4 regions of the Pseudoalteromonas sp. S1727 genome follow, and region 4 is predicted to be linked to each of the others. Evidence: predicted binding sites of a transcription regulator. Region 4 holds the regulator's gene; each other region holds the start of a gene.
What was found. Region 4 encodes FliA, which starts transcription of late flagellar genes. Its sites were predicted from a motif close to CTAAAGNTNNNNNNNNNNNNGCCGATA; they were not measured.
Positions count from the first base shown of each region.

Region 1: pomA (flagellar motor protein PomA) is a predicted target of FliA. The motif match lies at 5,002-5,028, and genes of this name have one in related genera.
Region 2: CWB85_RS09080 (VC2046/SO_2500 family protein) is a predicted target of FliA. The motif match lies at 2,317-2,343, and genes of this name have one in related genera.
Region 3: CWB85_RS00335 (DUF4402 domain-containing protein) is a predicted target of FliA. The motif match lies at 3,136-3,162, and genes of this name have one in related genera.

Region 1 is NZ_PNDT01000009.1:2,178-10,243, forward strand. Features, by position in the region: gene CWB85_RS02230 (M20 metallopeptidase family protein) at 1-641, shown strand, start outside; gene CWB85_RS02235 (DNA topoisomerase III) at 647-2,551, opposite strand; gene CWB85_RS02240 (hypothetical protein) at 2,602-3,099, opposite strand; gene CWB85_RS02245 (flagellar motor protein MotB) at 3,245-4,168, opposite strand; gene pomA (flagellar motor protein PomA) at 4,171-4,938, opposite strand; gene CWB85_RS02255 (exodeoxyribonuclease VII small subunit) at 5,242-5,484, shown strand; gene ispA ((2E,6E)-farnesyl diphosphate synthase) at 5,488-6,375, shown strand; gene dxs (1-deoxy-D-xylulose-5-phosphate synthase) at 6,483-8,066, shown strand, end outside.
Region 2 is NZ_PNDT01000029.1:14,856-22,921, reverse strand. Features, by position in the region: gene CWB85_RS09095 (PDC sensor domain-containing protein) at 1-404, opposite strand, end outside; gene CWB85_RS09090 (hypothetical protein) at 566-1,162, opposite strand; gene CWB85_RS09085 (DUF6172 family protein) at 1,301-1,603, opposite strand; gene CWB85_RS09080 (VC2046/SO_2500 family protein) at 1,761-2,282, opposite strand; tRNA gene CWB85_RS09075 (tRNA-Tyr) at 2,395-2,479, shown strand; tRNA gene CWB85_RS09070 (tRNA-Tyr) at 2,528-2,612, shown strand; gene CWB85_RS09065 (M48 family metallopeptidase) at 2,775-3,506, opposite strand; gene CWB85_RS09060 (ion channel) at 3,592-4,572, shown strand; gene CWB85_RS09055 (PAS domain S-box protein) at 4,820-8,066, shown strand, end outside.
Region 3 is NZ_PNDT01000003.1:2,737-10,802, reverse strand. Features, by position in the region: gene lgt (prolipoprotein diacylglyceryl transferase) at 1-555, shown strand, start outside; gene CWB85_RS00350 (thymidylate synthase) at 569-1,420, shown strand; gene galU (UTP--glucose-1-phosphate uridylyltransferase GalU) at 1,456-2,334, shown strand; gene CWB85_RS00340 (SPOR domain-containing protein) at 2,456-3,097, shown strand; gene CWB85_RS00335 (DUF4402 domain-containing protein) at 3,217-3,822, shown strand; gene CWB85_RS00330 (DUF4402 domain-containing protein) at 3,832-4,305, shown strand; gene CWB85_RS00325 (fimbrial biogenesis chaperone) at 4,314-5,108, shown strand; gene CWB85_RS00320 (hypothetical protein) at 5,134-8,066, shown strand, end outside.
Region 4 is NZ_PNDT01000010.1:83,543-91,608, reverse strand. Features, by position in the region: gene flhA (flagellar biosynthesis protein FlhA) at 1-36, shown strand, start outside; gene flhF (flagellar biosynthesis GTPase FlhF) at 60-1,529, shown strand; gene CWB85_RS03120 (MinD/ParA family ATP-binding protein) at 1,522-2,382, shown strand; gene CWB85_RS03115 (RNA polymerase sigma factor FliA) at 2,409-3,119, shown strand; gene cheY (chemotaxis response regulator CheY) at 3,160-3,543, shown strand; gene CWB85_RS03105 (protein phosphatase CheZ) at 3,561-4,325, shown strand; gene CWB85_RS03100 (chemotaxis protein CheA) at 4,340-6,544, shown strand; gene CWB85_RS03095 (protein-glutamate methylesterase/protein-glutamine glutaminase) at 6,611-7,747, shown strand; gene CWB85_RS03090 (flagellar motor protein) at 7,740-8,066, shown strand, end outside.

The sequences.
Region 1 (8,066 bases), on a different contig from region 4:
GTCATGGTGCTTATCCACACACTACGATTGATCCTGTGGTCATTGCATCACGCATCGTATTAGCACTACAAACCATCACTAGCCGTGAGCTTTCACCGTTAGAGCCATCAGTAATAACTGTTGGCTCTATCCATGGTGGCTCTAAACATAATGTCATTTCTGATGAAGTGAAATTACAACTTACTTTACGCAGTTATAACCCTGAAGTGCGTTTACAACAAATTGCAGCAATCAAACGTATTTCACAAGGGATTGCATTAAGCGCTGGCTTAGAAGAATCGCTTATGCCAGAAGTGTTTGTGCATGAAGATGAATCAATTCCCTCAACTTATAATAACCCTGCACAAACAAATATTGTTCGTAGTGCAATTAGTGCTGCAATTGGTGCTAGTAATGTACTAGAAACAGAAGCGGTAATGGCTGGGGAAGATTTTGGCTTGTATGGTCGAACTGACAAAAATATTCCCATCACCTTATTTTGGTTAGGTGGAGTTGAACAAGCTCAATACGCTGCGGCACAAAAATCAGGGACCACTTTACCATCATTGCATTCAAGTAAATTTGCACCTGATTATAAAGTAGCACTGCCAACAGGAATAAAAGCGATGAGTAATGCTGCCGTTGCGTTATTTAATCAGTAAATCCGCTAAGCCGATTTAGATTTAGGCTTTCTTTTAAAACGTCGCTTTGGCGGCGTTTTTGGTAAGTGCGCAAAGGCTTGGCTATTACATTGCCCTGCTTGATCGATAAAATGCGATAAATCACTCAGTAGTGGTGTTAAAAACTGCTGATAACTCAGTCGTTGCTCGGCAATATCACCTAATGATGCTTCCCATTTTGCAGTTAAGTCGGGGCTAGCTAACCCCTCTGGTAGAACTGCAATTAACGCTTTACCAGTTTGTGTTGCCAAAATTGATTTACCTTGACGCTGTAAAAACCGTCGCCTAAACAATAGCTCTAATATACCAGCTCGGGTAGCCTCCGTTCCAAGGCCATCTGTTTCTTTTAAAATTTTCTTGATATCTGGGTTTTTGACATAACGGCTTATCCCTGTCATCGCGCTTAGTAAGGTGGCATCAGTGAAATGTGCCGGTGGCGTGGTCATTTTATCGATAATCTCACCATGGCTACAATGAAGTACTTGCCCTTTAACCAATGGCGGTAATCTTTGCTGATCTTTAAGCTCAGATCGACCCATCAGCACTTTAAAACCAAGTTCAACATCTTGTTTAGCATTAGCCTTAAATAAACCACCCGCGATGGTAACCTCAACTTTCGTTTCATTAAAAACATAATCAGGATAAAACTGAATGAGATAATGACGACAAATCAAGCCATACACTTTTGCTTCATCAGCATTCAAACTTACTGACTTTAACTGCTTAGCCGTGGGTATGATTGCATGATGCGCAGCAACTTTAGCATCATTAAAACATTTACTGCGAATAGCGGTATCAGCGCCTTGGCAAACTGCGTTACTTTGCCCGCCATTAGTCGCAATTGCTTTTATAATGCTTGCAGCTTCCCGGTGGTGATCTTTTGGAAGATAACGGTTATCTGAACGAGGGTAGGTGATAAGTTTATGGCGTTCATATAACACTTGGCAAATATCTAGTACCTTTTGCGCAGGCATTGTAAATGCCTTAGCAGCGTCTATTTGCAAAGCTGACAAGTTATAAGGTAAAGGCGCTTGTTGTTTTTTTTGCTTTTGCTCAAGTGCCGTCACTTTGCCAGGTTGATCTGTGATACGTGATGCAACATTTTCAGCAAGACCGCGATGCAGCACTCGCCCCTCTTCATCTTGATAAGGTTCACACGCTTTGCTTGGTTGCCACTTTGCAGTAAATGGCTCTTTATTTTCGGTGCTTAAATGGGCTAATACTTCATAAAAAGGTTTAGCGACAAAATTAGCAATTTCGTTATCACGCTGAACCACCAACCCTAATATTGGTGTTTGTACTCGCCCAACAGAAAGCACGTTGCCAAACCCTGCTTTTTGCCCAGCTAAGGTATAAGCACGCGTTAGATTCATGCCAAACAACCAATCAGCACGAGAGCGTGCCAGTGCAGAAACACTTAGAGGAATAAAATCACGATTGGTACGCATACTCGCTAATGCTTTTTTTACCGCACTGACGTTTAAATCACTGATCAATAACCGTTGAATACTGTGTTTTTTGGCCTGTGATAATTTGACTTGTTCAATGACTTCATCTACAAGCAATTGGCCTTCTCTATCCGGATCGCCAGCGTGAACAAGCTGTTCGGCTTGTTTGATTAACTTTTTAAGTACTGTAAGCTGTTTACGAGTTTTTGACTTTGCTTTTAACTGCCATTGCTGTGGCACTATAGGTAAATCATCAAAGCGCCATTTTTTATATTGCTCATTATAATCGTCAGGTTCGGCTTGCTCTAGCAGATGGCCAATACACCAAGAAACGCAATCACCATTGGCTACTTCAATATAGCCATCATGCTTTTTATGCGGCTTTGGGAGGGCATCGGCAATCGCACGACCAAGGGATGGTTTTTCAGCAATGTATAATTTCATAGCAAGCCACAACAACTGTTTATATAAACAGTAGTCTAGCACACATAAATTTACTGGGAAATATTAACCTTGTTTGACGTTTCCGATTTACGGGATAATAAGTAAATCAATGGTAGATAACACACCACCACTGTTGCAGTATTAATGATAGGTAGCAGTGTTTTATACATCATCGTGCTGTAGGAGAGATCCCACAAGTGACGATCAACCAAACGAAATAATTGTAATAAGGGTGCAGCTATAACTACAAGTTGGCCAATGACACTTTGCCAAAGGTACACCTTATCTTTAATTCCTAAGTAGGCAATCAAAGCCATCCACGCTAGATCGTTAAATGCCCAAACTACGTAACGCCAAATATAAGGGTCATCAAATTCTCTTAGGCTTGAATAAATCACGGCCCCATACGAAAAGAAAAAAGCTGTAATCAAGACGAATCGAAATGCCAGCCAATCCTTACGTAAATAAAATACAAAAATAGCTGGTAGTAAAAATAACACCCAGCTATATTCAAGCATAAAAATTACATTGTTCACCCAATTAGGCATTGGCGTTACTTAACATTCTTCTCTTCTTCATCGCCACCAGAACCATTGCCCGGCATATAGCTATATATATCAACCTTTTTCATACGTCACTCCGTTACACTTGTTAAAAAGTCACTTTAAGCTAAATTAGGTACTTTGCCAAGCATCATTGACGAACATCTATTGGATCAGATTCTTTTGCCTTCCCTTGCATGATTGATATTTCTACGCGGCGATTACGACGTCTATCTGCGTCAGTTTCATTAGGAACTAATGGCCGTGTTTCTGCATGGCCAACTACAACCATACGAGTTTTATCAAAGCCTTGTGCTTTTTGCATTTCGCTTGCTACCGCAACAGCTCGTTTTGATGACAAGTCCCAATTATTGGTATACAGCTCATTAGATACTTGAAAGTCATCAGTATGGCCCGAGACCGTAATTTCACCTGGCACATCTTTTAACAGCGTGGCTATATCACGAATAATAGGTTTGAATTTAGGCTGTAAAAAGGCACTGCCAGAAGGAAATGAACCATTTTCGCGAATACGAATAATAATTTGCTGACCTAACGATTCCAGTTCAATCGCCCCATCCATTATTTGCTGTTCTAATTGCTGCGCTATTTTTTTCACCAGCTCATTAACTTGCTCTTGATCGGCTGCAGCAATTGATTGCTCAGAGGCTTGTTGTTGCGCAGTACTTTGCGACTCACCACCGCGCTTGTTACCACGTTGTTCTTGACGCCCACCCGCAGAGCTTTCATCACCCGCCTGAAATTCTAACATTTGCTGGGTCATTTCCACAGTTTGCTGTTGAATGGTTTCTATCGGAGTAGGTTCAGGTTTACCTGGGGTGAATTCCATGGCAATCACCGATGTCCCTTTGGGGATATCTTTTACTTCTATTTTATTTTGCACACCAAAAGCAAACTTCATCGAGCCCGCGATTTGTTTAAATTTCAGCACATCCATTTCTGAAAACGCGAGCAAAAGCACAAAAAAGCACATCAACAATGACATTAAATCCGCAAACGTCCCCATCCAAGCAGGAAGTCCTGGTGGTGGGCACTTGCACTCTTGCTCAGACATGCTTACTCCTCAGTATCGACTTTTCTTTTTGATTCAGCGAGGTAGTTTTTCAAAATGCCTTCGATAACTTTTGGATTCTGACCATCTTGAATACCTAACACAGCATCTAAAATCAAACGCTGGTTCATTGCTTCTTCGTCTTTACGTAGCTCTAATTTAACTTGAATTGGTATCGCCACTACGTTGGCTAAAAATGCACCATATAGGGTTGTTAAAAGTGCGACCGCCATTGCCGGGCCAATTGCTTTAGGGTCATCCATATTAGATAGCATTGCCACCAAACCTATAAGTGTACCAATCATGCCCATAGCAGGGGCAATATCGGCAAGCGCTTTAAATAAGCCCGCTCCCGATTCATGGCGAGTAGAAGTCAGTGCAATATCTTTTTGTAGTGTCGCTCTAACCACATCAGCATCATGACCATCGACAAGCATATCGACGCCCTTACGCATAAATGCATTTGGTATTTCAGCTTCTTCGAGTGCTAAAAACCCTCCTTTACGTGCTGAATCAGCAAGCTCAACGGCTTTTTCGATAAGCTCTTCGGGAGATTCGATTTTAAACATAAACGCTTTGGCAGCAACTTTACCAATGCCAAAAAACTGGCTCATTGTATAATTTGATAACACGATAAAAATCGAGCCACCAAATACAATCACTACAGACGGAGTATTGTAGAACATCGCCACTTCGCCGCTGCTACTCAAAAACATGGACATGACAATCAAGCCAATAGCGCCGAGAATACCTATAATGGTTGCTAAATCCACTTACCCCTCCAAAGGAACTCATGCTTTACTGCCCGCGACAGTAAATTTTTATTATTAACTGCTTATCGGCAATGTATTGAATTACTTAAACCATTTACTGAAAAAAATGAAATGAAAACGTTTAGCTCTATTTGGCATTTTAATCTACCACGCTTAACCTGCAAGGTTTAAATCTGAGTAAAAGCATTTAATCAGTGACAAGAATATAGTTTATTATTCAAAAAAAACGCATCAGCCTTTGACCTAGTTTAGCATTCCCCCTAAAATTGGCCTCACATTTCTATCATCTAAGTTGAATCCACTATGGCGACTAAAAAACCAGAGAACCTAAGCTTTGAGCAAGCGCTTGAAGAATTATCCTTAATCGTCACAGAAATGGAGCAAGGTGAGCTTTCGCTTGAACAATCATTAAAACAATTTGAACGCGGTATTGCTTTGGCTGGCGCATCATCTAGCAAGTTGCAACAAGCAGAACAAAAAGTCGCTATTTTGATGGGTAATGATAGTCAGTCACCGCTTACTAACTTTGATAATGATTTGGAATAACGAGTGTTAATAACAGAGCAAATAAAATGCGCTCAACGTGATGTTGAAGCCACTCTCAATCGGTATTTTGAGCAACCATTGGATACAGAGGATAGTATCAAACAGGCAACTCATTATAGTGTTTTAAATGGCGGTAAACGGCTACGACCATTTTTAGTATACGCCACAGGCAGAATGCTTGGCGCAAAGCATCAGGATTTAGATGTGTTAGCCGCCGCCATAGAATGCATTCATAGTTACTCGTTAGTCCATGATGACTTGCCTGCAATGGATGATGATGATTTACGCCGCGGTCGCCCTACTTGCCATATTGTGTATGGTGAAGCCCAGGCAATTTTAGCAGGAGATGCCCTGCAAACACTGGCATTTGATTTAATAGCCAATCATGTATTTGATGTTCCCGCTCAGCAGCAACTAAAAATGATTGCAACACTTGCCAAAGCATCGGGCATTGAAGGTATGGTTGGTGGTCAAGCATTGGATATTGTCGCAACAAACAAAGCGGTGAGTCTTGCTGAACTTGAGCGAATTCATCAACTAAAAACAGGGGCTTTGCTAAACTGCGCAATCACCTTAGGGGCACTGTGTGCAAAAGGGGTTGAGCAAAAAACATTAATACAATTAAAACAGTTTGGTGATGCAATTGGACTGGCTTTTCAGGTACAAGACGATATCCTAGACATCGAAGGCGACACCCAAGTACTAGGAAAACCACAAGGCTCCGATGTTGCGGCCAATAAAGCAACCTACCCTGCACTACTTGGGCTAGCTGGTGCAAAACAAAAAGCTCAACTTTTACTTGAGCAAGCACTGCGTGCTTTAGCTGACATTGACGCAGATACCACAGAGCTTGAGCATTTAGCAAAATATATTGTTGAGCGAGAGTATTAAGCTAGATTCAGCATTTATTAGCAAATAATGATGTACAAAATAACTAAAAAACCAGAGTAACATTGCGTTATAATGATGCCTGGTTAGCGAAGGATGTATTAAAAATCATGACACTTGATAGTAGCAAGTATCCATTATTAGGTTTGGTTGACGAACCAGCCCAACTGCGTGATTTAGCGCAACAAAAATTACCTGCATTTAGCAATGAGCTGCGTGATTATTTACTTAACTCAGTGTCGCAAAGCAGTGGTCACCTTGCATCAGGCCTAGGTACTGTGGAGCTAACGGTTGCATTACACTATGTGTACAATACTCCTGAAGACCGTTTGGTATGGGATGTAGGTCATCAAGCTTACCCGCATAAAATCTTAACGGGTCGTCGCGATCAAATGCATACTATTCGCCAAAAAGATGGCTTACACCCTTTTCCATTTCGTGAAGAAAGCCAATACGATACCTTTAGCGTGGGCCACTCAAGCACTTCAATTTCTGCGGCTTTAGGCATGTCTATTGCTGCGCAAAAAGAAGGCAAAGGTCGTAAAACAGTCGCCGTCATTGGCGATGGTGCAATCACCGCAGGCATGGCATTTGAAGCAATGAATCACTTAGGTGATGTAAAGTCGGATATGTTAATCATTTTAAATGATAACGAAATGTCGATTTCAGAAAATGTGGGAGCACTCACAAACCACTTTGCACGCATTTTATCAGGCAGTTTTTATACAAACATTCGTGAAGGCAGTAAAAAGCTACTCTCAGGTGTACCACCTGTAAAGCAATTAGCGAGTCGTATGGAAGAACATTTAAAAGGTATGGTTATTCCAGGCACTTTTTTTGAAGAGCTGGGCTTAAACTATATCGGTCCTATCGACGGTCACGATGTAAATATGTTGGTAGATACATTACGTAATATGCGTAATTTAAAAGGCCCACAGCTACTTCACATCAAAACGCAAAAAGGAAAAGGCTATAAACCTGCTGAAGCCGACCCAATTGGTTATCATGGTGTACCAAAGTTCGACCCTGCTATTTCAAGCTTACCAAAATCAACACCTGGCGCAGCCACCTTTTCTAAAGTATTTGGCGACTGGCTATGTGATATGGCAAACCAAGATAGCAAATTGATGGCCATCACCCCTGCAATGCGTGAAGGCTCTGGAATGGTGCGTTTTTCGAAAGAATATCCTAAGCAGTACTTTGATGTTGCTATTGCTGAGCAACATGCGGTTACCTTAGCGGCTGGTTTTGCGTGTGAAGGCTTAAAACCCGTTGTTGCTATTTATTCTAGCTTTTTGCAACGCGCCTATGATCAGCTTATACATGATGTAGCACTGCAAAACTTACCAGTACTATTTGCCATTGACCGTGCTGGTATTGTGGGTGCCGATGGCGAGACCCACCAAGGTGCATACGATTTAAGTTTTATGCGCTGTATTCCAAACATGATCATCATGGCGCCAAGTGATACCAATGAATGCCGGCAAATGCTTTACACCGGTTATCGTTGTAACAGCCCTGTCGCTGTGCGCTACCCTCGTGGTAGTGCTGGTACCACCGAAATAAGCGAGCAAATGACTGAGCTTGAGATCGGTAAAGGCCGTGTAATTAAACAAGGTGCTAAAATCGCGATTTTATCTTTTGGTACTTTACTTGAAAATGCTCAATTAGCAGCAAAAGAGCTCAACGCCAGT
Region 2 (8,066 bases), on a different contig from region 4:
ACTAAATACGCTTGCTCGCCATGGGGGTGATCAAGCGCTTTAACTGCTGATATACATAAGTGATTTGTCGCTATCGAAATATAGGGCGCAGTAAAACGAGTTTGTGATTGCTGTTGAATATCTTGAAAATAAGGGCGTTCACTTAAATCTTGTGCGTCACCCCGATTGTTTAAGGTTTTCATATACTGGCGTTTAAAACAAACATTGTTGCCCAACTGCACCCCGTTTTTATCTAAACAATACTGCAATTCCAAAAATGGATATTGAGCCACTAAATGACGGTTATCTTGTTGCTTTTTAACGCCATCGGCAAGGCTTGCTAAAATTGAATCGAGTAATTCATGAATAACAGGTTGATACTCTTGATAACGCTCAACACTACTGATGTAACTCATTCTGGCCATAATTGGAGCTCCTAACTGCATTATTAGGATCCAAAGCAATTACAGAACCAACTTTAAAAAAACATAAAAATCAATGCACTATGTTATTTTATAAATAATAACAAACTATTTTGCACCACGTGCGTGCATAGTGCGGTGCAATAAATTTAGCTTGCAAAAAACTAAGGGAGCAAGGTTAGGGATTTTACACTTATCGTAGCTGTGCCGCCGTGCTCATCGGTTAGATCCGGCACTAAATAAATTGCATTGATATGTTCCAGTATCATACCTACATCAATTGATTCAACAGGTGTCCAACTAGGACGCGAAAAATCATCTAATGTAAAACACCGCGTTGTCCAATTATCAGCTGGCGCTAACTTATGTTGATAATGAGCATAACTTTTATCCCCCAGCCCACCATAATCTTGCTGTGACAATTTAACGACTAAGCCGGTACTGCTTTTATATTCCAGTGCAATAGTGGCCACCGCTGCCAATGATTTATTTGGTAAATCATAAATCAATTCAACCCATGAATTACTTTTAGCATTTAACCGTGGCACACGAGAAAACTGGATCCAAATATGATCATCATTAATCAGTTGTGATTTTGTTTGTACACTGCTACCAATGGCATCCGTTGCGTAATGCCAATCGTGTTGTACAACAGAGTTGACTTTCAAGCTCGTGGGGCAATTGTGTTGTGCACTTAGCGGTAATGACGTAGTAACTAGTACGCCACAACTAAATAAAGTCACTAGTAGCGGGTTAAGCATATGCATCCTTTTTATTGTTTTTCTTATCCAGTCTTAGGGCTAGTTTGCAGTATTTTGATCGTAAAGTCTGTACCTATTAGGTTGTTTTTGACACAAAAAATGGGCTATTCAGCCCATTCTTTAGTAAATCAATTACTTTTAAACTTCATCATCAAAATCTTGCACTTGACGTTGCGCAGCTCGCGCAATGATTTCAACATAGAAAGATTCTAAGCCTTGCTTTTCAATCTCACTAATTGAATTACTGATTTCAGCAACATGTACTACTTGTGCATCTTCGGCAGTGTTGCCAAATTTACAATCAAATGCCCAGTAATCAGCATCAACTGGCAATGTTTTGTTACGCTCTCTTTTCAAATACTTTTTAACTTCATGCTTTGCAGCATCTACCATACGTGGGTATTTGATTTTCTCATGATTCAGCGTGAATGTTTTCTTCATTACGTTCCTAATTACCTTGATTTAATGATGATGACATTTACACCAAGTAAGTTGGAAATGCCATTTCGGTCATTATAGCAATTGCATTTAGTTTTTGGATGCTTTTTTTACCCGAAAGTAAATAAATCTGCTTGCTGATAATGATATCAGCCTAACATCACGCCTGTGCAAGGTGCAAGGGTTGATGGAGATCGTCATTATTAAGGCTATCGTAGAATGCAACTGCATCCATTTGTGGATGATCTAATTGGCTTTCTTTATTTAAATGACGCTTGCGTACAACGGGTTCGCAGTTATCAATTACTAGCAGTGGAATATGGTTTTTATCATCGCGGATCACTAATGGCTCAGGTGTAAGGCATGAGCGCAAACGAATATCCGCCATCCCCCCTTGCTGTAATCGTTGCGCATTATGTTGTCCAATTAGCATATCAAATTGCGCAGGTGCCAGTGCTTGCTCAGGACCTGCCCCTAAGTATTTGCGTAATTGAGTTTCACTTTGTGTTGTCGCATGAGTATCAACGGACGTCTTAGGTAAATGAAACTGACTAAAATCGAGCGCATCATGTGAGAGCATTGCCAATAATAATGCAAACTCACCACGGCGTGATTCACTCACACTTTTGGCAAGACGATTATTAAGTTGACTCTCTGTGATTAACAAATCATCGATTTGCATAGACTTTAGCCGATTAAAGTAGGGAATAGATATTTATCGGCATTATTTGCTATTTCTTTAGCTTTTTTCTTTACTTAAATACTCACTTTGCTATTATCAGCGCCGTTGCATTGGAGGGGTTCCCGAGCGGCCAAAGGGATCAGACTGTAAATCTGACGGCTCAGCCTTCGCTGGTTCGAATCCAGCTCCCTCCACCACTTTTCTATCGCTCAGTTAAGTGGGGTCAAATGTAACAAAATTAGTGTGGAGGGGTTCCCGAGCGGCCAAAGGGATCAGACTGTAAATCTGACGGCTCAGCCTTCGCTGGTTCGAATCCAGCTCCCTCCACCACTTTTCTTCTCAAGTATTATCCTTATACCAATCGACTTAAATATTTAACCATTCTAGCGGGCTAAATAAAGCGCTAACTGCGTTATAAATTTTTCATGTAGAACAACTAGATGTCAAAATTTATGCCTTGTTATCACTCCATTTACCTGTAATAACCTAACGCTATTCAATCACCCATTGTAAACCCGCACCATGCTCTTTGAGCCAGGTTGTTGCTTGCTTATATTCAGGGTAAAACTCACCTACTCGCTGCCAAAACGCAGCACTATGATTTAAATACTTTAAATGGGCAAGTTCATGCACAATCACATAGTCAATAATCGTGTGAGGTGCACTAGCAAGTAACAAATTAAAGGTCAGCGCCCGTCGTCGATTACAACTCCCCCAACGACGTTTATAAGTATGAATACGAATACTGCTTGGTAATGCCTCTGCCATTTTTATACAATACTGTTGTACTCGCATTTCTATATAACTTTCTAGTTGCTCATGTAAAAAAGCTTCAATCAGGCTTTGATACATAGCGTGCTGGTGTTTAATACGTCGAGATAAATTTAACTGCAAAGTTGGCTGCGCCTGATTATTATCTAAGCGCCACTCACAACGTGTTCCAGTGCCATACACCAGTGTTATAGGCTGATCAAAAACAAGAACTCTATTATCTTTTAAAAGATACTGGCGTGTATCAAGCAACTGACTTTGCTTATAGAGCTGCTCATTTATCCAGCCACTTTTACTCACTAACCAGCCCTCAAGCTCCTCAATAGCAACCCCTACAGGGGCATACACTGTCACACTCTGTTGCTGGACTTTAATAGCCACGGTTTTGCGGCGACGACTACGCTTTAACTTATATTCAAACAAACCTGACTCTTGTAACTGTTCGACAGTCATTTAACTAATTACAGGGTGGCTATATTACCTCGCGAAATAACTGCTAATCTATAACTAAGTGGAATTAAATAAAGCGACGTCACAGATGCCAGATAAGCCTTGTTGTAATTATACTTCTCCTGATGGCCATAATTGCCAAGAAACTGACATGGGTTCAGGCTTCTGCTTTTGGCATGATGGAAAGTTTGATAAGTCAGGTTTAGATCTCACCCAAAAATTAGAACGCTATGCAAAAAAAGGAGGATTATTACAAGGGTTACAATTACAACGCGCCAACCTCACCGGACTTAGCTTAATAAAGCAGGATGATGAAGATGGTTTTGATTTATCCTACAGCAATTTTTATCGCGCAACGTTAACACACGCTCACCTATTTAATAATAAAATAGCTCACAGCTCGCTCATGAAAGCCACTTTACATGATGCCAGCCTACATTATTGTAATTTACAAGACACTAACCTGTTGGGTATAAAGCTCAACAACACTCGTATAGATAACATAGATTTAGGCACTGAATTATTACAAGAAAAACAAGCCAAAGCCGCGTTAAAAGATGCCGACCATACTGCAGCACTTGACCTATTTGAACAATCTGAAGAGATATTTCGTAATTTACGAAAAGCATCTGAGCAGCAAGGGTTATTTGAATTGGCTGGCAATTTCACTTATAAAGAGCTAAGGATGCGGCATGCGCAATACCCTAAAGGCTCAAAAAAACGGTTGGCATCAAGCTTTATTGATATGTTATGCGGCTACGGCGAAAAGCCCGAAAACGTGATCCGCTTTAGTTTGTCACTAATCATCTGCTGTGCCCTGTGTTATTTTATCTTTGGCGTGATGGATGCCAGAGGATTAATGCAGCTAAATACTGGGGCATCATTGGGCGATAATTTATCAGCGCTGTTAAATAGCGTTTATTTTAGCGTGGTTACATTTACAACTTTAGGCTATGGCGATATAACACCTGTCGGTTTTTCGCGCTTAATTGCCGCAATAGAAGCATTTTGTGGTAGTTTTTCATTGGCGCTGTTCGTTGTGGTATTTGTGAAACGGATGACACGTTAACTGGTGACTATTTTACAAACAAAAAAATCACTAGTTAGTGATAAATAGTCGCTATAAAATTGGTTATAAATAGTGCTATCATTATGCCCAATAAAACTTAGTAACTTGATTTTACAAAGATTTTAATTTTGTTAAATTTTATAGTTGAAAATGTAAATAACAACTAAACAACTCACATGCATTTAAACTTTTATCAACATAAATTTCAGATAGCGTTAAGCGCTGAAATAAACTAAATTGAGCCGTTATGCTTTCAGCTTTTTTTATTACAGATCAAGATCCTAGCCTTATTATCAATGGTGTATATGACCCGTTCCTAGTAACACTGTCTGTTTTAACTGCTATTTTTGCAGCATTTTTTGCAGCTTACCTAATTGATCTCGCTAAAGAAACACGCTTTAAAAGTTATCAAAGATTGGCCAACTCCACAGCTTCCTTAGTGTTAGCTGGCGGTATTTGGAGTATGCACTTTATTGGCATGCTCGCATTCTCACTCTGTACAAATATTAGTTATGATCCAATACTCACTTTATTCTCATTCATTCCTGCATTTTTCGCTTGCTTAGCAGCTGGATCATTACTTGTTAAAAGCAACAATACAATTGCTAGTTTAATAATACCATCTATCCTACTTGGCGCTGGCATCGGCACTATGCATTACAGCGGTATGGCTGCCATGCAATTAAGTCCTTTGTTACGCTACGACCCACTGACATTTGGGCTATCAATCATAGTCGCTGTAGTACTGGCATTCATTTCTTTATATTCGCGTTTTAATATCAGTAAGTACTTTCCATCTTTTACTGCTGCGCAAACACGATTGCTCAGTGCCACCATTTTAGGTTTTGCAGTTGCAGGCATGCATTACATGGGGATGGCCGCTACGCGATTTGTCGCAACTTCGCCATTAATTGGTGATGGTAGTGATAGCTCACAGCTTACTTTTGTTGCCATTAGTGTGGTATTTGCAACCATTATTTTAACTGCGGTTGTTGCGATTATTAATGGCATGGTGCGCTACCGCATGTTACTTGAAGAAAAAACGGGCAACGAATCTCGCTTAGAAGCGATTTTATCGACCGCCATAGATGGCATTGTAACCATTGATCATCGCGGTCACATTTTAAGCTTTAATAACGCAGCGCAAAATATTTTTGGCTGGCGCCAATCTGACGTACAAGGCAAAAATGTAAAAATGCTGATGGCAGATGACATTGCCGTCCATCATGATGAGTACCTTTCAAAGGCGGGTCACATCGATTTAGGAAAAGTCATTGGCATCAATCGAGATGTACTTGCAAAACACAAAGATGGCCATTTATTCCCTATTCGTTTAGGAATTGGCGAAGCAACCCAACCTGGTCAGGACTCAATATTTGTTGGCTTTATTACCGATTTAACCGAGCAGCGAAAACTACAAAAAAATCTCATCGAAAAAGAACAACAATACCGTTCGCTGATGGACAATATGCCAGGTGTGGTATTTCGCTGCGAGTTAAATAAAAACTGGAGTATGATTTTTATCAGCCCTAGCATTAATGAAGTAACAGGCTACGTACCTTCAGAGTTTATTAATAAGCATATAGAATTTGGTGATTTAATTTTCAAAGACGACACCGATCGTATCAATGAAGCAATCGCCCAAGCCGTTGCAGATAAATCACAATACTCAATTGAATATCGACTGCGCCACCGTAATGGCAAACTTATTTGGGTGCTTGAAAAAGGCAGCTTTGAGTTTAACAATCAAGGTGAAGCGGTTTGGATTGACGGCGTTATTGTTGATATTAGTGAACGTCGTGAATACGAAGATAAGCTAAAACTAGCCAAATTAGCGGCTGAAGAGGCAGCGCAAGCGAAGCAATCATTTATGGCAAATATGAGCCACGAAATTCGTACTCCAATGAACTCTATTATTGGTTTTAGTGACTTATTAATGGATACACCGCTTGATCAAGAGCAACAAAAGCATTTGATCACCGTCAACAATGCCGCTCGTTCGCTGCTGCGCCTATTAAACGAAATACTGGACTCGGCGAAACTAGAAAAAGGTAAGCTGACCATAGAACCAGTACATTTTAATCTTCAGCCCGTTCTTGATAGTATTATTTCCACCTTTTGGCTAGAAGCTAAAAAGAAAGATCTTGAACTAACACTAACTATTAAAGAGTCTGTTCACTCTGCTTACTATGGTGATCCGGATCGAATTCGCCAAGTGTTAACTAATTTAATTGGCAATGCGATTAAATTTACAGCACAAGGTTCTGTAAATGTAACGGTCAGTACAACCCAAAATAATTACTTATTTTTTGAAGTACAAGATACCGGTATTGGCATTGCTAAAGATCGCCTTAAAGCCGTATTTCAACCTTTTGTACAAGCTGATGGCACCACCACTCGCCGATTCGGTGGTACTGGACTGGGCACCACGATCAGTAAACAGCTCGTCGAACTGATGGGTGGCATAATCAATGTAGTAAGTGAAGAAGATAAAGGCAGTTGCTTTTACTTTTCATTACCTTTAGAGCCTAGTGATGAAACAAAGATCAACTACTTTGATGAGTTACACACTCAATTACCGCAACTGCGCATTTTAGTCGTTGACGATATAGAGCAAAATGTTGAGTTACTGCAACTATTATTATCGCGAGATCAACATATTATCAGCACTGCAAGCAATGGTTTAGAAGCACTTGCTATCTTTGAAAGCCAAGATTTTGATGTTATTTTGATGGATATCCACATGCCTGAGTGTGACGGTATTACTGCAACACATAGAATTCGTGAAATCGAACAGCAACGACAATTAAAGAACACACCAATCATTGCCCTTACTGCCAGTGTATTACAACAAGATAAGTTAACTGCGAAAAAAGCAGGCATGAATGGCTTTGCAAACAAACCTGTTGATATTAACCAATTGAATCAAGAAATTGCCCAAGTACTTGGTTTTGGCTTAAATAAAGAGACTCTGATTGCACAAAGTGACCCCACGGCACAGCATATTGACTTTAAAAAAGGGCAACAACTGTGGGGCAGTAAATGTAAACAATTGACCGAAATACACCGTTTTCTTAAAGATCAAAAAGAAGTATTTGAGGTCATTTTTAATGATGGATTAAATGCGTTAAAAGATTTTAAAGGCACATTACATACGCTTAAAGGACTTTCAGGTAATCTAGGTTTACCAACAATGATGAAATTACTCTCAGCATTAGAAAAAAGTGAGTCGGCGCAGCAACAAGTACAAGTAATTAAGCAATTAGAACTAGAATTCAATGCGGTAAGTGAGTTTTTGGCTGAAAAAACTCTAGCATGTATGCCCGCAACAAATGTTGAGAAAAGTAGCGAAACATTATCACTGAGTGCATTTAAGATGATCTGTGAGCAACTACATAAAGATGCTGAAAATGCTGAACTAAACGATGAATTGCTCGCAAAAATCGAAGCTAATGCGCCAATTGTGTACCAAAGTGACGTGGTAGCATTGGTCG
Region 3 (8,066 bases), on a different contig from region 4:
GAAAATCCACTTTACTTATTCAGAATCGATCAAGGTGGCATGTCATTTCATGGCGGTACGTTAGGGGTTATCACAGCCATTTGTATTTTTGCTTGGACCCGCAAAAAACAATTATTAGCAGTAGGCGATTTTGTTGCACCACTCGTGCCTGTTGGTTTATTGGCAGGACGGATTGGCAATTTTATTAACGGTGAATTGTGGGGCAGAACAACCGATGTACCTTGGGGTATGGTGTTTCCTACTGGCGGGCCGCTTGCACGTCACCCATCACAATTGTATGAAGCGTTTTTAGAAGGCTTAGTGCTGTTTATTATTTTATATGTATTTACCAAAAAACCGCGCCCAGCTGGTAGTGTTGGTGGATTATTTTTGCTCGGTTACGGTGTATTTAGATTCTGCGTTGAATATGTGCGTGAACCCGATGCTCATTTAGGTTTGTTTGGCGGCTTTATTTCTATGGGGCAAATATTGTCATTGCCAATGGTCATTGCAGGCCTTGGTTTGATAATATGGGCGTATAAAAAGCCACAACCTACTGTTGCAACCAAAGCATAAAAAGAAGTCAAAAATGAAACAATATTTAGAGTTATGTCAGCGCATTGTTGATGAAGGTATCTGGGTCGAAAATAAACGGACAGGAACGCGTTGCTTAACGGTTATTAATGCGGAGCTTGAATACGATGTAGCCAATAACAAGTTCCCGATGATCACCACCCGAAAAAGCTATTACAAAGCCGCTATTGCTGAGCTTTTAGGTTATTTGCGTGGTTATAGCAGTGCCGCGCAATTTCGCGATATTGGCTGTATGACTTGGGATGCTAATGCCAATGAAAACCAAGCCTGGTTAAATAATCCAAACCGCAAAGGTGAGGATGATATGGGGCGTGTATATGGCGTACAAGCTCGAGAGTGGCAGCGTCCAGATGGCACACCTTTAGATCAGTTAAAAAAGGTTATTGATAATTTAAAAAATGGGGTTGATGACCGGGGTGAAATTATCACCTTTTATAATCCGGGAGAATTCGATTTAGGCTGTTTGCGTCCATGCATGCATACTCATACATTCTCACTTCTTGGTGATACACTTTACTTAACGTCATATCAGCGTAGTTGTGATGTACCGCTAGGCTTAAATTTCAACCAAATTCAATGCTTTGTTTTACTTGCTTTGGTTGCGCAAATTACTGGACATAAAGCGGGCAAGGCCTATCATAAAATTGTGAATGCACATATTTATGAAAATCAGCTTGAATTAATGCGTGATGTACAGTTACAGCGCGAACCATTTGCATCACCGACTCTGACTATCAACCCAGATATTAAATCACTTGAAGACATTGAGACTTGGGTAACCCGTGATGATTTTGAAGTACATGGTTACCAATGCCATGACGCAATTAAATATCCATTTTCGGTATAATCATTAAATATAGTTACTATTTAAGGAAAAATATTATGAAAGCAGTGATCCCCGTTGCAGGACTTGGTACCCGCATGTTGCCAGCAACGAAAGCTATCCCAAAAGAAATGTTACCGGTTGTAGATAAACCACTGATCCAGTATGTGGTAAATGAAGCCGTTGCTGCAGGTATTAAAGAAATCGTTTTAGTGACTCACTCTAGTAAAAACTCGATCGAAAACCATTTTGATACCAGTTTTGAGCTTGAAGCGACGTTAGAAAAACGCGTAAAACGCCAATTACTTGCAGAAGTACAAGCTATTTGCCCTAAGGACGTGACTATAATCCATGTTCGCCAAGGTGAAGCAAAAGGCTTAGGTCATGCGATTAACTGCGCGGCCCCTATTATTGGCAATGAGCCATTTGTGGTTATTTTACCTGATGTGATTATTGATGATGTAGAAAGCGATCTGCATAAAGACAACCTTGCAGAAATGATCGCGCATTTTAATGAAACCGCACACAGCCAAATTATGGTTGAGCCAGTACCAATGCAACATGTTGATAAATTTGGTGTAGTTGACTTAGGTGAAGCTAAGCTAGAACAAGGGCATAGCGCACCGATTAAAAATATGGTGGAAAAACCCCCCGTGCATTCGGCGCCATCAAACCTAGCTGTTGTAGGACGTTATGTTTTAAGTAAAAACATTTGGCCATTACTTGCGAAAACCCCAGCTGGGGCAGGTGATGAAATTCAACTTACCGACGCTATTGCCATGTTAATGGACAAAGAAGCCGTTGATGCATACGCCATTAAAGGCCGTAGTCATGATTGTGGCAGCAAGTTAGGTTACTTAAAAGCGACTATTGAATTTGCATTACGTCGTGATGAATTTAAAGATGAGCTTAGTGACTTTATTAAAACCTTAGTTTAAGTTCATTTAGCTAATCCAATTTAAAAAGTGCCAGTATGGCACTTTTTTTATGATCTAAAATACTGAAACTGGCACTTACTTTGCTTACAATACAGCATTGTTATTTCATGATGTGCAAAAAATGATGTGTTTAAAAAAGCAAGCTTGGCCTACAATTGCATTGATCACCATAACTATTTTGCTAAACGGGTGCAGTAGCAAAGCGCACGAGCCTGAAAAAAAACCAGCATTAATATCAGATCAACAAGTCAAAGAGTATGTTCAGCAATGGCATTCACAACAAGAGAGTATCGAGCGTTTAGCTGCAATGGAAGCAGACTTACAATTACTAATAATGGCACTTTCGTCTAACACCGAAATAGCTGAAAACCCAGTAGTACTGCGTCAAACGAGTACCGCAGCCGTGCACAGTCGGGATGATATCATAGCACCTGGAGCTGATATCAAGTCAAAAGAGCAAACTCAATTAGCTGCAAGTAATGAACAGCCATATTCAAGTGATTCTTTACCTGGAGCTCAGCTCGGACTTTATCTAAAGCCGGAAATAGTAAGAACACAAATAGCAAGGTTACAGCGTGAATACCCTCAAGCATTTAGCCAATTAGATTTTGTAATGACTGAGCGTCAAAATAAAGGCGTTACTTTATATGGGCTACGTGTTGGGCCATTCAAAAATTATACAGAGGCGAATCTGTTTTGTTCTTTAGCGCAAAATTTAGGGCAAAAGTGTATCAGTGCCCCATTTGTTGGTCAGCTTTTGTAATAAAATAAGTTATTTATCTGATTTTTTAGTAATTAAGCTTAAAGTAATTGTTCTAAGTGTCGATAAAAATTATGATGGGGCCAAATACGGTAATATCCCAATTCTTATAAGGACTTAATATGAAATTATCTTTTCCATTACTTGCTGTAAGCATCTTAGCTGTGCCTTTTAGTGCGATATCTACAACATCGACTTTTCGAGCCGAAGTAACTGTGCAGAACTCAGTTGTTTTAACCCCGGGAGATGATTTAAGCTTTGGTACTATCCGTGCTGTTGCTGATTTATCTGGCGCTCATGTTGCTAGTATAGTTGTTAGCGCATTACCTTCTGCAAGTCCCGTCTCTACTAGTAGTTCAACGGGGGCTAATGCTTCAATCTCGATTATTGACGACGGAACGCCTGCTTCTTTTACTGTATCTGAAGCGGTTAAAAATGCGCAATTAAAAATAATTAGCCCAACACAAACTACTTTAGAATATGAAGGCACTAAAGATGATGGACGACCAAATTTTACTATTGGGAACTGGACATATGTAATTACTTCCGGTCCGAATGAAAACGCAACTTATACAGAAGGATCGCCTAATTTAATGGTTGATTCTACAGATGGAACTGTTTCATTTAATATAGGTGCAACATTAAGTACACCTAACTCATCTGCATTTAATAAAGCTTATGCCGATGGGGTTTATTCTGGTGATTTTCAAATCGAAGTTGCGTATTAATTATATTTAATGCGCCTACTTTCGTATGCAGTGGCTGTAAGTGCTTTAATTTACAGCCCTAATTATCTTGCTAAGAGTATTGAGCAGCAGTCGCTTGATTTTGGCACTTTGGTTATACCAAGCAATACAAATACGAGCTCTGTGATCATCAAAGCTGACGGCGACATAAATACATTGGGTAATATTTATGTGCTTGAAAAAGGGCGTCCAGCCGAGCTTTTACTACTTGATTACCCTGCACATACCGAGTTGAAAATAACATTGGTTCGCCCTGTACAAGTTCAGCACAATACCCAAGGCAGCAGTAGTGCCGAGTTTGAAGTACGCCTAAATGGTTTGTCTAATATGTCTGTCATTACCGACGACTTTGGTGAAGCTAAAGTGTTTATTGGCGGTACTTTAATAACAAAACCTAGCAGTAAGAATTACTCAGATGGCGACTATTCCTCTACGACCAATTTAGAAATTTCGATTGACTACTAAGGACTGACATGTTCAATAAATTAACAGTGATGTGTGTGCTGCTAACAGCATTTTTTAGCCAAGTGGCAGTGGCAAACTTATTGATTTCACCTACTCGTGTTACCTTTGATGAGCGTCAACGTAGTGCTAAAGTCACGGTGATCAACAATTCGAATGAACAACGTACGTATCGAGTAGTTTGGAGTGAAAAACAAGCTTTACCCACTGGCGGTTATAAAAATCTAGAGCAGGTGAGTGAAGGTAGTTTATCGCCAATGACACGCTTATCCCCGAAACAGGTGACTTTAGCACCGGGCGAAAAACAAACGGTTAAAATTGCAGTTCGCAAACCGAAAGGTTTACAGCCTGGCGAATATCGCTCGCACTTATTATTTCAAGCTTTACCTAACGAAAATACAGAGCAAAAGTCAGGAATACAGATCAATATGATTATGAGTTTTAGCATTCCCGTTATTTTTCGTGAGCAAGCAGAGCAGCCCAAGGTGACTATTGCACAGGCAAGCATTGTAAAAAGTGCTGATCAAGCCAAGCCACAAATTCAAGTTCAATTGCAACGACATACTAACTTTAGTAGCTATGGCAAGCTCAGTGCTTATGTTAAAAATGCATCGGGTGGGCAAGAGAAAATTGCTGAAATTAGCAATTTAAGTGTTTACCCTGAAGTTGATACAGTGACAGCAACGCTCAGTTTATTTAAAGATAAACAGTTACCTGCAAATGGCGATGTACTCATTGATTACAAAGGGGCTGAAGAATATAACGCAGTTGATTTTGCCTCTTACACTTTGGCTATAGGGAAATAACTTTAAGCGATATTAAGTTATTAAAATGACCCGTGTATTGGCCATAGGCCTTATGTTGTTAAGCGCGCACTGTTTTGCAAGCACTGTGCCGACCAATGATGCGCTGCGCACGCTTAAAGCTATTCAAGCTAAATTAAATCAATCTCACTCACCAGTGAGTGCGCCACCGCCCGCTATAGTCGAACACAGCCAGCCTGCTGCGCAGCGTATTGCGGCTGGTGAGTTTTTACTTTTTTCTTTATCGCTCAACGATATGTATCTTGGTGAAGCGTTTGCAATAAAAAGCGAGCAAGGGGTCTTGCTTGGTTTGTCGGGGTTAGTTGAAATATTACAACTTGCTATTGATGTTGATGTGGCGAGCGGCTCTGCCGCAGGATGGTTTATTGAGCAAGGTAATTTATTTTCACTCAGTGCTACTGAACCCGCTAAACTCGTTGTAAATAATCAAGAGGTGGTACTTTTTTCACAGCAACTATTGATTGATGATGATATTTATATCGATGCCGCGGTTTTAGAATCTGCTTTTATGGTGGAGATCATCCCTGATTACGCGAATTTAACGCTCGAAGTAACCACTGATGAGTTATTTCCTGTTGTCGCTCAACAGCAGAGAAAAAACCGTCAATTTAATAACCAGCATCATACGGATAATCAGCCTACCCAGCCTTGGAAAGCAAGCCCTTATCAAGTTATTTCTGTCCCAGTGGCTGATTTACAACTTAATTACCGCCGAGATAATGACAGTAGCCGCACTAGTTATTCATTATTAGGTGCGCAAGATTTTGCATACCTTTCAGCGGAATACTTTTTAGCCGGGCGAGAGCAAGACCTATTAACAGACTCACGACTCACATTCTCTAAACAAGCATTAGATAGCAGCTTACTCGGTGCTTTTGCTGCAAGCGAAATACGCTTTGGTGATATCACCGCGACACAAGTCGGGAGTCGCTATAATAGTCAGTACGGACGTGGTGTTAAGTTTTCTAATTACCAGTTAGACCGCAATATAGATAATAATCGAATTAACCTCACCGGTGCTATTCAGCCGGGTTGGGATGTTGAACTTTATCGCAATGGTTTGTTAATTGAACAACAGTTAAGCCTTGCCGATGGGCGCTATGTCTTTGCTGATGTTGATTTATTGTATGGTGAAAATAACTTTGAATTGATCTTTTACGGCCCGCAAGGGCAAGTTGAACGTAAAACAGAATATTACTTTATTGACGGCAACCAATTAGGCCAAGGTGAAGCGACATACGAAGTGTCAATCTCAGAGCAAGGTAAACAATTATTAGGGAGCGAGAGTAATCCACAGCAAAGTGGTTGGTTGGCTGCGGGGCGTTACGAACGAGGCTTAACAGATAATATTGCTATTTACACCGGCGCTATGGCGCAAAAGCGCGAAGATGATGACTTTTACCAATTCGCTTTTGGCAGCAACATTAACTTGTTTGAAAGACTGTTGCTTAATGTTGACTACGAGCAAAACAACCAACAGCAAAATGAATTAGAGCTCACAGCAAGAACGCAACTGGCAGAACAATCACTCCTTTTTACTGTAACGGACCGTTCGGAACAACAGCAAGATTTTCAAAGCTATCAATTCGATATGTCAGGTGAATTGATGGATAATAATTATGGTCGGCTTAATTATCAAAATAACTTTTTATTACAGCACTCAAGTTCAGGTCGTGATTTACAGCAAGCCTATAACCGATTTAATTATAGCTATTCAGGGTTTTCGGTAAACAACCTTTTGCAATGGCAAAAAGTAAATGAACAGAGCCAAGTATATGGCGCAACACGCATTCAAGGGCGAATAGGACGGGTATACAGCCGTTTTGGTGTTGATTATTTAATATCACCAGAGAGTGATATTTTAAGTTACCAAGCCGAATTTAATCGCAGTATTACTGCAAAGTTGCAAGCTGAGCTGACACTTAGAAATACCCTAAATGAGAACGTTCAATCTGCAGATCTGGGCTTGAATTGGCAAAATGATGATTTTAACTTAAGCAGTACTATTAACTACGACAGTAATGATAATTGGCTGTTTAGCTTATATAGCCGCTTTAGTTTTGGTTACGATAGGGAAAATAACCGTGCTTTTATGTCAAATCGAAGCTTAACCAGTACGGGGAGTTTACTGGTTAAAGTATTTTTAGATCAGAATAACAACGGCATAATGGATCCTGACGAGCAGGGGGTCGCGGGTATTAAAGTCAAAGGTGTGCAAAATCATCGCCAAGCGATTACAGATGAGCAAGGCATTGCGCTGTTAACCAGCATGCCCGCTAACCGTACTACTGATATCATACTTGATAGAAATAGTTTTGCAGATCCATTTATGATCCCCGCCCACGATGGTTTTTCAATCACACCACGGGCCGGATTTATTGAGTATATGGATTACCCGTTAAACAATGCCAGTGAAATTGAAGGGGTGATATACACCCAACAAGGTGAACATACGCAAATACAACCGTATGCCAACATAGCGTTACTAGATGAAAACGGTAAAAAAGTAGCCCAAACACAAGCCGCTTTCGATGGTTATTATCTTTTTACCGATTTGCGGCCAGGGCAATATCAGGCGGTGATTGATGGGCAGTTTAAAGAACGTAAAGCATTAAAAAATACGCAACATGTTAAGGTTAATTTATCCCCGAAGGGAGATGTATTACTTGGTGTTGATTTTACCCTTAAACCCCTAGAACAAGTGGCTGGCACAATAGTAAATGCGGGCAACTTCTCATCGTTAATGATGTTAAAAGCCTATTTACGTTTAATAAGCCCACGGCTTGGGTTACAGCAGCAGGATGTATTCTATATTCACGATCGACAGCAAAATAAGTATATACTCGCTTTAGGGTATGCTGAGCAGGCGCAACCTGAGTTTGCAACTATCTGCCAGTCGCTGATCGCACAGGGTTTAAACTGTAAGCTTGAACAACGAAC
Region 4 (8,066 bases):
AGACAGATCAAGATTGTCAGCTCAGTAGGCCAATAATCGGATTTTAAAGGGGTTGAACCATGAAAATAAAACGTTTTTTTGCTAAAGATATGCGTACCGCACTAAAAGAAGTGAAAGATGAACTCGGTGTTGATGCGGTTATCATGTCAAATAAAAAATTAGCCAATGGGGTAGAAATTGTTGCCGCCGTTGATTATGAAAAAGCGGCCCCTAAAGCGCCGGCACAGCCACAGGCAACAACAGCACAAACAAATACTCACTTTGTTAAACCTGCGCCGCAACGCACCCAGCCGGAGCCGCAAGCTGCAGTAGCAGATAGCTTACAAGCATTATTAGAGCGCCAATCACCTCGTCCGCGCTCACCTGAGCTTGCCTCAATGTTTAGTCAGTCAGGAATTGACACCGCAACCCAATATCAGCCACAGCAACAAGCACAGCAAACTCGTCATGAGCAACCAACACATAATGATTTTGCTCGTCGTCAGAGTGTAGCTCGTCCAGAGACCCAAGCACATAGCTTAGGGTTTGATGATGAACTTGAAAGTGGCTTTGATGATTTGGATGCCCCAATACCAAGCAAAAACGCAGCCAAAACCGATGAAATCAGCGCGATGCGTGATGAAATGGCTGCAATGCGTCAATTACTTGAGTATCAAGTTTCAGGTTTAATGCAACAAGACTTAGCACGTCGCGATCCAACGCGTGCATGTATGATTGACCGTTTAGTTGGCATGGGGATTGATAGCGAAGTGGCTGAACAAATGGCGTGCTTTATTCCTGATGATGTATCGCGTCAACAAGCATGGCAAGCATTGTTGCAAATGGTTGAAAACCAAATGCATACCACTAATAACGAGATTCTACGCCAAGGCGGCGTTTTTGCACTTGTTGGCCCAACGGGAGTGGGTAAAACAACCACAGTTGCTAAACTTGCCGCTCTGGGGGCACAAAAGTATGGGGCTGATAAAGTCGCACTTATCACCACCGATACTTACCGCATTGGTGCCTATGAGCAATTAGCTACTTATGGCCGTATTATTGGCTGTGGTGTAAAACAAGTTAAAGATGCCAATGAATTAGCTGAAGTTTTATACCATTTACGCAATAAGCGTCTAGTATTAATAGATACCGCTGGCATGAGTCAACGTGATTTACGTTTAACCGAACAATTGAACACGCTAATGCGTAATCAACGAGTTGATATTCGTAACTATCTAGTACTCAGTGCTACAGCTCAAATTAATGTATTGCAAGAAACCGTAAGGCACTTTAAAAAAGTACAATTAAGTGGCTGTATTTTCACTAAATTAGACGAATCGTTAAGTTTAGGCGAGATTATTAGTATAGCGATTCAAAATCGCCTCCCAATAGGGTATCTTACTAATGGTCAGCGTGTGCCTGAAGACATTAGGGTCGCTAATGCAGAGAAATTAGTAAAAAAAGCTGAACAATTGTATTTAAAAAGAACAAAAGCGCAACATTCACGACGTCAAGCAGTAGCGTCAAGCACAGTAGGGATGTATGATTAACACAGTATTAGATCAAGCAAGTGGCCTGCGTAAAATGAGTCAAAACAATAATAAGGGCGTTAAAGTTATCGCTGTCACAGGTGGTAAAGGTGGGGTTGGTAAAACGAACGTCTCACTAAACACTGCGATTGCCTTAGGTCAACTCGGAAACCGAGTATTAGTACTGGATGCCGATTTAGGTTTGGCGAATTGCGATGTAATGCTCGGACTGCGAGTAGAACGTAACCTTTCTCATGTATTATCAGGCGAGTGTGAACTCGACGAAATTTTGGTGGAAGGTCCTGCTGGAATAAAAATAGTGCCAGCAACGTCTGGTTCGCAAAGCATGGTCGAACTTTCACCTTCTGAACATGCTGGTCTGATCCGCGCATTTAGCGAATTAAATACCGAATTTGATATATTGATTGTTGATACTGCTGCTGGTATTTCTGACATGGTGTTAAGCTTTTCTCGCGCAGCCCAAGATGTCATGGTCGTCGTATGCGATGAACCAACTTCTATTACCGATGCTTATGCCTTAATCAAGGTATTAAGCCGTGAGCATGGTGTTTATAAATTTAAAATCGTGGCTAATATGGTTCGCAGCATGCGTGAAGGCCATGAGTTATTTGCAAAACTCTCGAAAGTAACAGACCGCTTTTTGGATGTATCGATGGAGTTGGTTGCCACTGTCCCTTACGATGAGAATATGCGTAAATCAACACGTCGGCAAAAAGTGATTGTTGACTTATTCCCTAACTCCCCTGCAGCAATAGCATTTAAAACATTAGCGACAAAAGCAGTTAAATGGCCTATACCTAATCAACCTTCTGGCCATTTAGAATTTTTCATAGAAAAACTAGTAAACGGCTAACTATGACAGCATCGGTGAATAAAGCGATGGGATATCAATCTACACAAAATCTAAATGTGATTGTTGAACGACATGCCTCACTTGTCAAAAAAGTGGCGTGTCATTTAATCGCTCGTTTACCTGCGAGTGTGCAGCTCGATGATTTGATTCAATCGGGAATGATAGGGCTGATTGAAGCGTCGAAAAATTTTGATGCAAGCAAAGGTGCAAGTTTTGAAACCTTTGCAGGTATTCGTATTCGTGGCGCAATGCTTGATGAAATGCGCCGTGGTGATTGGGCACCTCGTTCTGTACATCGTAATAGTCGTAGAGTAGCTGAGGCAATTAGTGAACTTGAAAGTGAACTTAATCGCGAGCCTAAAGATATTGAAGTTGCTGAAAAACTTGATATTACACTCGATGAGTACCATCATATTCTTAGTGATGTGAACTCCAGCAAAGTACTAGGAATAGAAGATTTAGGGGTTGACGAAGATGTTATTACCCCAGTAGGACATGATTTAGCGCTAGACAAGCCCTTTAATAATGTTAAAAATGAACGCTTTAATAAATCATTGTTAGCAGCTATACAATCCTTACCTGAACGAGATGGGCTAGTATTATCGCTGTACTATAACGATGAAATGAATTTAAAAGAGATTGGACATATACTCGATGTAAGCGAATCGCGTGTGAGTCAGATACATGGTCAGGCGATGATTAAGCTAAAAGCAAAAATCAATGACTGGATAAATTAGTAGTAAGTAAATATAGGTTCAGACCTCACCGGAGGATGTTTTGGATAAAAACATGAAAATTCTTGTTGTTGATGATTTTTCGACGATGAGACGTATTATCAAAAATCTGTTAAGAGATTTAGGTTTTACAAATGTACAAGAAGCTGATGATGGCTCAACAGCATTGCCAATGCTACAAAATCAAGAATTTGATTTTGTAGTAACAGACTGGAATATGCCGGGTATGCAAGGGATTGACTTGTTGCGTGCCATTAGAGCTGATGACAGCCTAAAACATATTCCAGTTTTGATGGTCACAGCAGAAGCTAAAAAAGAACAAATTGTTGCTGCTGCTCAGGCTGGTGTTAACGGTTATATCGTTAAGCCATTTACAGCTGCGACACTTAAGACCAAATTGGAAAAAGTGTTTGAGCGTTTAGGTTAAATAAATAGGAGAGGCTTATGTCAGCACCAGCTGCGCCTCAGATCAGTTTAGAGCAAGCCCGTCAGCTTGTAGTTTACCTTGAAAATGGTGAACAAGATAAAGCTGATCAATTAATTATTGATGCTGCGTCAAAAGAGCAATCAGAATTATTCGCCGAAGTAGGTAAGTTGACACGTCAGCTGCATGACGCGTTGAAAAATTTTGAACTCGACACACGTTTAGCTGATTTGACTACCGAAGCAATTCCTGATGCAAAGCAGCGCCTTAACTATGTTATGGAAATGACAGAGAACGCTGCTAATAAAACCATGGACGCGGTAGAAGCAAGTTTACCTATTGCTCAACAACTCGCTGATGAGATTTCACACATCAAACCAACATGGGATCGCCTCATGAGTCGTGAAATTGAGTTGGGTGAGTTTAAAACTCTCTGTCATAGTTTAGATAAGTTTATGAATAACTCACAAACTAAAACGGATGAACTGCAAGGGCTAATGACCAATGTGTTAATGGCGCAAGACTTCCAAGATTTGACTGGCCAAGTGATCCGCCGAGTGATCGAATTAGTTAGAGAAGTAGAAGACAGCTTGATCCATTTGTTAACGGCATTTGGTAGCCAAGACGATCGAGAAACAAAAATAGTAGCACCAGCCATTGAAAAAATGCCTGCTGAAAATAAAATTGCAGGCCCAGAAGGGCCAATTATTGATAAAGAATCTCGTGATGATGTTGTCTCAGGGCAAGATGATGTAGATGATTTATTATCAAGTTTGGGCTTCTAAGAGGAGATAACGGCATGAGCTTTGAAGTCGATGAAGATATTTTACAGGATTTTCTAGTTGAGGCTGGAGAAATTCTTGAGCTTTTGTCAGAACAGCTGGTGGAGCTTGAAAATAACCCAGATGATACCGAATTACTCAATGCAATTTTCCGTGGCTTTCATACGGTAAAAGGCGGTGCTGGTTTTTTAAGTATGACCGAGCTAGTTGATGCTTGTCATGGCGCTGAAAACGTATTTGATTTATTACGCCAAGGTGTGCGTAAAGTTAATTCTGAGCTAATGGATGTGATCCTACAAGCACTCGATACAATTAACGAAATGTTTGCGACTATTCAAAGTAGAGAAAAGCCTGAGCCTGCAGATCCTGAATTACTTGCCGTTTTACACAAACTTGGTCTGCCTCCGAGTGCAGATGAAATCAGTAGTGCATCACCAATTGACAGTACCCCAGCTCCACAAGTTGATGCTGACGCGATTTTAGATGATGACGACCCATTTGCATTTGATGTTTTATTTGATGGTCAGGTCGAAAACGATACGACTGAAGTGCAAATTGATGAAATTACAGAAGATGAATTTGAAAGTTTACTTGATGAACTGCATGGTAAAGGGCAAAGCCCGGCAGCCACAACAAGTTCGGTAAGTAATGATTCATCGAATAGTGATATTACAGATGACGAATTTGATAGCCTGTTAGATGAGTTACACGGTGTTGGTAGCTTTGGTATCGTTAGTAATACGACCAGTAGCCAAGCCGCAGCTTCACCTTCAACACCGGTTGAAGCGCCAAAAACTTCAAGCTCGGATGAGATCAGCGATGATGAATTTGAAGCTCTGCTAGATGAATTGCATGGTAAAGGGAGTGCTCCCCAAGCGACAGAATCAGTACCTGTGTCAACATCCACACCAACTACTTCATCAAGCGCTAAGCCTGAAGCAAAAGAGCCAGTTCGCACAGAGGTAAGTAAAGAGGTTGAAAAGCCGGCTCCTACAGTAACATCGACAACGGCTCCTGCACCAACAACACCAGCAGCGGCGAAAAAAGCACCACCGGCACAAGCTGATACAACAGTACGTGTTGACACTAAGCGTCTCGATCAAATAATGAATATGGTTGGCGAGTTAGTATTAGTACGTAATCGTCTCGTAAGCCTTGCGACTAACACTGAAAGTGAGGCCATGGGTAAAGCCATTTCCAACCTTGATGTGGTAACTGCAGATTTACAAGGTGCGGTGATGAAAACCCGCATGCAACCGATCAAAAAAGTGTTTGGTCGTTTCCCTCGTGTAGTCCGTGATTTAGCACGTAGCTTGAAAAAAGACATCAACTTGTTATTGGTTGGTGAAGAGACTGATTTAGATAAAAACTTAGTTGAAGCACTGGCGGATCCACTTGTTCACTTAGTGCGTAACTCAGTGGATCATGGTATCGAAATGCCTGATGTGCGTGAAGCGGCGGGTAAATCACGTACAGGTACTGTGACATTGTCAGCATCCCAAGAAGGTGACCATATTTTACTTACCATCCGTGATGACGGTGCGGGTATGGATCCTGAAAAGCTGAAAAAGATTGCTATTAGTAAAGGCGTGCTTGATCACGAACAAGCAGCCCGTTTATCTGATACTGAAGCATATAACTTAATCTTTGCTCCTGGCTTTTCTACTAAAGAGCAGATCTCGGATATTTCTGGCCGTGGTGTGGGTATGGATGTGGTGAAAACCAAAATTACTCAGCTTAATGGCTCTGTGAATATTCAGTCTGAGCTGGGTGTAGGCACAGTTTTAGAAATTAAAGTACCGCTAACGCTGGCAATCTTACCAACATTGATGGTTGTTGTTGGCGAGCAGACATTTGCATTACCGCTGGCTGGTGTAAATGAAATATTTCACCTTGATCTCACTAAAACCAATGTTGTTGATGGTCAATTAACTATCATAGTGCGTACAAAAGCGTTGCCATTGTTTTACTTAGAACATTGGTTAGTTAAAGGTGCCGATCGTTCTCAGCGCAAAGCACAAGGCCATGTTGTGATTGTACAAATAGGCACACAACAAGTTGGCTTTGTTGTTGATTCATTGATTGGTCAAGAAGAGGTGGTGATCAAGCCGCTTGATGCTTTATTACAAGGTACGCCGGGTATGGCAGGTGCAACAATCACCTCTGATGGTGGTATAGCGCTTATTTTAGATGTGCCTAGCCTGTTAAAGCACTACGCCTAGTCCATTCTTATCTTAACGTGAGAGCTAATTTAGCTCTCACAGATAAAATTTAACAAGAGTATGCCGATGGCAGTTAAAGTTTTAGTTGTTGATGATTCAAGTTTTTTTCGCCGTCGAGTGAGCGAAATACTCGAGCAAGATAAGGATATTGAAGTTATTGGTTTTGCGGTAAATGGCCGAGAAGCTGTGGATAAAGCAAACCAATTACGACCTGATGTAATCACCATGGATGTTGAAATGCCGGTGCTTGATGGGATTAGTGCTGTAAAACAGATCATGGCGGCTAACCCAACACCAATCCTGATGTTTTCTTCACTTACTCGTGATGGTGCAACGGCCACTTTAGATGCGCTTGATGCGGGGGCGTTGGATTTCTTACCGAAAAAGTTTGAAGATATTGCCCGTAATAATGAAGACGCAATTAAGCTATTACAAAATAAAGTAAAAGAAATCGGCCGCCGTCGATTATCACGTTTTAGTCGGCCAGTATCATCAACGCCAGCAGTGCCACCTTCAGGCGCTACGACTTCCCTGCGCTCTACAATTACTCAGCCGGATAGAAGTTTCAACCGAAATACAGCACCAAGTGCTGGTGCTACCGCCTCTATTCGCGCTTCAGGGAAGAAATATCAAGTTGTCGCTATTGGTACCTCTACTGGTGGTCCTGTTGCACTGCAAACCATTTTGACCCAATTACCTGCTAACTTTCCACATCCTATTTTATTGATCCAGCATATGCCTGCAGCCTTTACCCCTGCATTTGCTGCTCGTTTAAATAGCTTGTGTAAAATACACGTAAAAGAAGCTCAGCAGGGGGATAGATTAATGCCAGGTACGGCTTATTTGGCACCAGGCGGTCAACAAATGTTGATTGAAGGGCGAGGGGGGAACCGGACGCTAAGAGTATTTGAAGATGATAGTGCGCGGATCACATATAAACCCAGTGTTGACGTTACCTTTGCCAGTACAGCGAAAGCGTTTCAAGGTGATGTACTGGCTGTTGTTCTGACAGGAATGGGAGCCGATGGCCGTGATGGAGCGAGGATGCTGAAACAAGCGGGTGCCACTATCTGGGCACAAGATGAAAAAACCAGTGTGGTTTATGGTATGCCGCAAGCGGTTACAAGTGCGGGGCTATCATCAGCAAGTATTGCACTGAGCGATGTTGCTACTCGATTAGTTCGTGAGATTGGTTGTGGATAAGCTGTCATTTTTAGGCCTATTAGTTGCCCTTTGTGCTATTGGCCTTGGCTACTCATTGGAAGGCGGGGTTGTTAGTGCGTTGTTTAATGGTCCAGCGCTCATCATTGTGCTCGGTGGGACACTCGGGGCTGTGATGTTACAAACACCAGCCAGTACCTTTAGTAAAGTACTCAAGATCAGCCATTGGGTGTTCTTTCCACCACGTCATGATATCGATGGGGCTATTGAGCAAGTGAAAGGTTGGTCTCATAAAGCGCGTCAAGAAGGTTATTTGGCTTTAGAAGAGATTGCATTAACGCACCCTGATACATATGTTGCC